2 linked regions of the Pyxidicoccus trucidator genome follow. The protein of the gene in region 1 interacts with the protein of each later gene in a pairwise test. Links are inferred from orthologs where the notes say so. Each region holds a gene or a part of one and is shown on either strand. Other genes may lie near its edges. The genes, in order: G4D85_RS30215 and G4D85_RS42775.

What was found.
Region 2: the proteins of G4D85_RS30215 (region 1) and G4D85_RS42775 interact in binary tests that used the Escherichia coli proteins (3 or more experiments, as listed by UniProt). The link is inferred for Pyxidicoccus trucidator from one-to-one orthologs.

Annotation. Positions count from the first base shown.
Region 1 is NZ_JAAIXZ010000012.1:132,602-135,684, forward strand. Bases 101-2,871 are described here. They hold G4D85_RS30215 (lipid kinase), read left to right. Parts: upstream 101-914; coding sequence 915-1,829; downstream 1,830-2,871. Other genes in these bases: G4D85_RS30210 (calcium-binding protein), read left to right, coding at 101-616; G4D85_RS30220 (carboxypeptidase regulatory-like domain-containing protein), read left to right, coding at 1,909-2,871. Also shown: more of G4D85_RS30210, read left to right, coding at 1-100; more of G4D85_RS30220, read left to right, coding at 2,872-3,083. UniProt on the Escherichia coli protein: In vitro phosphorylates phosphatidylglycerol but not diacylglycerol; the in vivo substrate is unknown.
Region 2 is NZ_JAAIXZ010000024.1:135,366-138,599, forward strand. The notes cover bases 1-2,922. They hold G4D85_RS42775 (citrate synthase), read left to right. Parts: upstream 1-771; coding sequence 772-2,073; downstream 2,074-2,922. Other genes in these bases: G4D85_RS42770 (3-phosphoshikimate 1-carboxyvinyltransferase), read left to right, coding at 1-694; G4D85_RS42780 (AMP-dependent synthetase/ligase), read right to left, coding at 2,177-2,922. Also shown: more of G4D85_RS42780, read right to left, coding at 2,923-3,234.

The sequences.
Region 1 (3,083 bases):
GGGCGGCCTGTGCGACTTCAGCGCCCGCCGGCAGGCGGTGCTGGCGAAGTACGACGATGACGGGGACGGCACGCTGGGCAACGCCGAGCTGCGTGAGCTGAAGGCGGACCTGGGCGAGCGCCGCGAGGCCATCCGCCCGCGCCTGGCGCAGCTGGGCGAGCGCGCGCGCCACTGGGCCTTCTGGCGGGTGCGCTGGGCCTTCGACGAGGACGGCAGCGGCACGCTGTCCGCCGAGGAGCGCACCGCGCTGGTGGATGCCATGGAGGCTCGCTGCGAGCGGCTGCGCTCGGAGCGGCTGGAGAAGTTCGACGCCAATGACGACGGCAAGCTGGACGAGACCGAGCGCCAGGCGGCCCGCGAGGCGGTGCGCGCGAAGTGGCGGGCGAAGCGCCAGGAGGTGCTGGCCACGTACGACACCAACACCAACGGCGTGCTGGACGACGGGGAGCGCGTGGCGCTGCGCCAGGCCCGCGTGGCCGCCGCCCAGGAGCGCCGCGAGACGCTGATGGCCACGTACGACACCAACAGCGACGGCACGCTGAGCACCGAGGAGGCCCTGCCGCTCCGGAAGGAAATCCAGCGCCGCATCATCGAGGGCCGTGACGCGGAGGAGTGACGCACCGGAGGTCGCCTCACGCCTCCTGACGCTCCGGCCGACTCCACGCGGCCGGACGCGGGGACGGGTTGGCCCGTGTGGATTCCCCCTCGTGCCCTGTCCCCGCCCCCCAGGTCGCCCTCCCGGCGGCCTGGGGGTTTCCCTTTCGTACACTTCCGCTTCGCCCTCCACCCACCGGGCCCGCTGGCCTGCCTGCCCCGGCGTGCACACCTTGGAGGACGACACGGAAAGAGAGGTCACCCTGGAACCCGCTCTCATCGAGCCCCCCCGTCACCGGACCCTGGACGACGGACCGGCGGTGTTGGTGGTCAACACCGGCTCGCGCTCGGGGCGGGAGGCCTTCGACACGGCCCGCGCCGCACTCACCTCCCGGGGTGTCCCGGTGGTGGAGTGCCACGCCCTGTCCCGCACGGAGCGCCTCCAGCACGTGCTGGAGCGGATGACGCAGCTGGGCGCGCGCCGCATCCTCGTGGGCGGTGGCGACGGCACGCTGAGCTGTGTGGTGGGCCAGCTCCTGGGCCGGGACGTGACGCTGGGCGTGCTGCCGCTCGGCACGGGCAACGACTTCGCCCGCTCGCTGGGAATACCTCAGGACATCGAGGCCGCGTGCGACATCATCGCCCAGGGCTACACCGCGCGGGTGGACGTGGGGCTCGCCAACGGGCGGCCCTTCCTCAACGCGGCCAGCCTGGGCCTGGCCACCGGCATCGCGAAGCGGCTGACGAAGCGCCTCAAGCAGCGCGCGGGGAAGCTGGCCTACCCGGTGGCCGCCGCCGCGGAGATGAAGGACCTGAAGCCCTTCCACGTGCGCATCCAGGCGGATGACCAGGAGCTGGAGCTGGACGCGCTGCAGCTCGTCGTGGGCAATGGCCGCTACCACGGCGCGGGCAACGTGGTGTCTCCCGATGCGCAACTGGATGACAGACGCCTCCACGTGTACGCCATCGCCGCCCCCTCCGCGAGCAATGGCCGCGAGGGCACCGGCCTGGGCCAGCTCCAGGACCTGGCCACGCTGGCGCGCGTGGCGATGTCGCTGCGCTCCGGTGAGCACGAGGACCACCCGGCCGTCTCGTCGCTGCGCGCGGCCCGCCTCTACGTGGAGGCAGACCCGGTGCAGGAGGTGAACGCGGACGGAGAGCTCGTCGGCCGCACGCCCATGCGCTTCGAGGTGGCCCCGGCGGCCCTGCGCGTCTACGCGCCCGCGCCCTCCTGAATTTCGATTCAGCTCATGTCTGGCCTACGCTGGGGGAGTCCGCGGCGGCCTCCCCCTCCGCCGCGGGGAGGCCGAGCCCGTGCGACAGCGTTCCCGACTCCCCATCCTCATCGCGGCCTGTCTCGCCGTGGCGGCCGTGCTGCTCCTGTGGTTCCGCATGCCCGCGCCGGGAAGGCTGACGGCTCCGGGCCCGGAAGCCCCTGTCGCCCTCACGCCCGCCGCCGCCGAGCCCGCGCCCCGTGCCAGCGCGCCGCCCACGCCGTCGCTGGAGACGGCCGCCACGCCGGAGGATGGGGCCTTCGTCGTGCGCGTGGTGGATGGCGCGGGCCCTGTCGCGGGCGCGCGCGTGCGGGCGTACCTGCGCGTGGAAGGGGACGGCACCGGGGCCACGCCCTGGCGCCGCGCGGGCGAGGGCACCACGGCCGCGGACGGCACGCTGCGGCTACCAGCCGGCCCGGGGGACTACCTGCTGTCCGCGCACGCGGAGGGCCATGGCCCTGCCCGGCGTCAGGCCACGCGCCCCCTCGGTGAGGCGGAGACGGCGGTGGAGTTGTCGCTGCCCAGCGGTGTCTCGCTGGAGGGCCGCACCGTTGCGGAGGGCCGGGGTGGAGAGCCGGTGCCGCTGGCGGAGGTGACGCTGCGGCCGTACCCGGGACTGGCCCGGGCGGGCATGGAGCCCGTGGGCCTGCCGGAAGAGTCCCCGGCGGTGACGAGCGACGCGCGGGGCCGCTTCACCTTCTCCGGCCTCGCGCCGGGCCGCTACGAGCTGACGGCCGAGGCGCCGGGCTTCAGCCGCCGCACGCTGCGCCTGCTCCAGGTGCCTCACGCCGGTGAGCTGGTGGTGGGGCTGTGGGGCGCGGGCACGCTGGAGGGCTTCGTGGTGGACGCGAAGGGCCAGCCCGCCGCGGGCGCGGAGGTGACGGCGGCGGGCGGACTCGTCCCGGTGCGCGTCACCACCAGCGACAGCGGCGCCTTCGCGCTGGAGGTCGGCGCCGGTACCTGGGTGGTGTCGGCGCGGCTCGGAGAGGCCGTGGGCCGCGTGCCCGGCGTGCTCTCCGTGGCGGCGGGCGAGACGCTGCGCGGCCTCACCGTGACGCTGGGAGGCGCCAGCGGGCTGGAGGGCACCGTGTCGACGACGGACGGCGCCCCGGTGCGCGGCGCGGTGCTGGTGGCCCGGCCTTCCGGCGGCACGGGCGAGCTGGCGCGGACCGCCTCCGTGGGAGAGGGCGTGTGGCGGATGGACGTGCCGCCCGG
Region 2 (3,234 bases), on another replicon or contig:
CCTGGAGCTCACCGTCACCTGGCTGAAGCGCTTCGGCTTCGACATCCAGGAGTCCTCTTCCCGCTACACGGTGGCCGGCTACACCGCGCCCCCGAGCGTCCCCTCGCTGCCGGGCGACTGGTCCTCGCTGGGCTACCTGCTGCTCATCTCCTGGAAGGCGGGCGGCACCGTGGAGCGGGCGGACACGGGCAGCGCGCACCCGGACGACGCCATCGTCCGGCTCATCGAGCAGGTGGGCCTCCGGGCCGTGCCCGCCGGGGGCCAGCACACGCTGAAGGTCGAAGGACGCCTGTCCGGTGGGCTGCGGGCCTCCGGCAAGGAGTGCCCGGACCTGCTGCCCACGCTGGCGGCCCTGGCGTGTGTGCTGCCGGCCCCCTCCACCCTCACGGACGTGGAAATCCTCCGGGTGAAGGAGAGCGACCGCCTGGAAGGCATCCGCACCCTCGTGGCGGCCTATGGCGGCACCACGAAGCTCCAGGGTGAGTCGCTGGAAATCCACCCCCCGTCCTCGCCCCCGGCGCGCTTCGAGATGGACAGCCGGGGTGACCACCGCCTGGCGATGACGGCTGCCACACTGTGCGTGCTATCCGGTACGCCCCTCCTCCTCACCGGCCCCGAGTGCGTGGAGAAGAGTTTTCCCGGCTTCTGGCGCCAGCTTTCACGCACCGGCGCTCTTATTTCCCGAGAGCCATAGGGGCATCAGTGTCCGCCCATCGGACTTATCGTTCTTTTTTGTTGAAAGCACTCTGCGGCCTGTGAAATCTCCGCCCCATGGCCAAGGACACGCTGACGATCACCGACAATCGGACCGGGAAGACGTACGAGGTCCCGATCGAGAACGGCTGTATTCGCACCAACGCTCTCCGCCAGATCAAAGCCAGTGACGAAGACTTCGGGCTGATGGGCTACGACCCGGCGTTCCTCAACACGGCCAACTGCAAGAGCGCCATCACCTTCATCGACGGTGACAAGGGCATCCTCGAGTACCGTGGCTACCCCATCGAGCAGCTCGCGGAGAAGTCCAGCTTCCTGGAGGTCGCGTACCTCCTGCTGAACGGGGAGCTGCCCACGCCGAAGGAGCTGGAGCAGTTCATCCACCTCGTCACGCACCACACCTACGTGCACGAGAACGTGAAGTCCTTCATGGACGGGTTCCGCTACGACGCGCACCCCATGTCCATGCTGGGCTCCACCGTCGCCGCGCTCTCCGGCTTCTACCCGGACGCGAAGAACATCAAGGATGAGCGCAGCCGCCGCATCCAGATCACGCGCCTCATCGCGAAGATGCCCACCATCGCCGCGTTCTCCTACCGGCACAGCATGGGCCTGCCGTACATCTACCCGGACAACGACCTGTCCTACGTCGCCAACTTCCTGGCGATGATCAAGCGCATCGGCACCACCACCTACAAGGTGCACCCGGTGCTGGAGCGCGCGCTCGACGTGCTCTTCATCCTCCACGCGGACCACGAGCAGAACTGCTCCACCACGTCCGTGCGCACCGTGGGCTCCTCCGAAGTGGACCCGTACTCCGCCGTCACGGCGGGCATCGGCGCCCTCTACGGCCCGCTCCACGGCGGCGCCAACGAGGCGGTGCTCCGCATGCTCCGGGAGATCGGCCACATCTCCAAGATCCCGGACTTCATCAAGTCGGTGAAGAGCGGCGAGGGCGAGAAGAAGCTGATGGGCTTCGGCCACCGCGTCTACAAGTCCTACGACCCGCGCGCCAAGGTCATCAAGCGCGTGGCGGACGAGGTCTTCGAGGTGACGGGCAAGAACCCGCTGCTCGACATCGCCCTGGAGCTGGAGCGCATCGCCCTCCAGGACGAGTACTTCGTGAAGCGGAAGCTGTACCCCAACGTCGACTTCTACTCGGGCCTCATCTACGAGGCGATGGGCTTCCAGGTGGAGATGTTCCCGGTGCTCTTCGCCATCCCCCGCACGGTGGGCTGGTGCGCGCAGTGGGAGGAGATGGTGATGGACTCGGAGCAGAAGATTGCCCGTCCCCGTCAGGTGTACACCGGCTCCAAGCGCCGCGACTACATCGCCATGGACAAGCGCGCCGCGAAGTAGTCGGCGCCACCCAGGCCCGCGCGGTAGCACGGGCCTGAAGTGAAAAGGGGCGAGGAACCGCGAGGTTCCCCGCCCCTTCGCTTTTCCAGAGGGCCCCCGCGCCTCAGCCCGTGTGGGCCTTGTCGGCGCCGTGCTTCGTCTCGGCGTAGAGCGTCTCGATGAGGGCGGAGTACTTCTCCTCCACCACCTTGCGGCGCACGCTCAGCTTGGGCGTCAGCTCGCCGCCGTCGATGGAGAACTCCTTCCCCACCACGGCGAAGCGCTTGATGGTCTCGAAGCGGGCCAGCTTCGGGTTGACGTCGCGCTCCACCGCCTCCTGGAGGAACTGCTGCAGGCGCGAGTCCTCGGCCAGCAGCATCAGGTCCTCGGGCCAGCCCTTCTGCTTCGCCAGGGCGCGGGCCTTCTCCCCCTCCAGCACCAGCAGGGCCACCAGGTAGTTGCGCCGCTCGCCCACCACCAGCGCGTTGCCCACGCCCGGCAGCATCTTCAGCAGCTCCTCGATGTTGCTTGGGGCCGTCTTCTTCCCGCCGGAGGTGACGATGATCTCCTTCTTGCGGCCGGTGATGTGGACGAAGCCCTCCGCGTCCAGCTGGCCCACGTCACCGGTGTGCAGCCACCCGTCCTCCAGCAGCTCCGCGGTGGCCTCCGGGTTCTTGTAGTAGCCCATGCAGACGTTGCCGCCGCGCACGAGGATTTCCCCGTCCTCGGCGATGCGGATCTCCACGCCCAGCATGGCGCGCCCCACCGTGCCCAGCCGCGTGGCGTCCTCGGTGTTCACCGTGCCCGGGCCCGTCACCTCCGTCATGCCCCACACCTCGTGGATGACCATGTCGATGGAGGCGAAGAAGTCCAGCACGTCCCGGCCGATGGGCGCCGCCGCGGTGGCGAAGAACTCCACCCGGTCCATGCCGATGCGCGCCCGCAGCGGGGCGAAGACGAGCCGCTGCGCCAGGCGGAACTTCGCCTCCAGGAACACGGAGACGCGCTCGTGGCGCATGACGCGGGTGTGGCGCTCCATGGCCACGCCGCGGGCCCAGTCCACCAGTCGCCGCTTCATGGGCGGCTGCGAGTTGAGCCCCGACTCCGCCTTGACCTTGAACTTCTCCCACACGCGGGGCACGCCGAAGAAGAAGGTGGGCCGCACCGCCTTCAGGCTGTCCG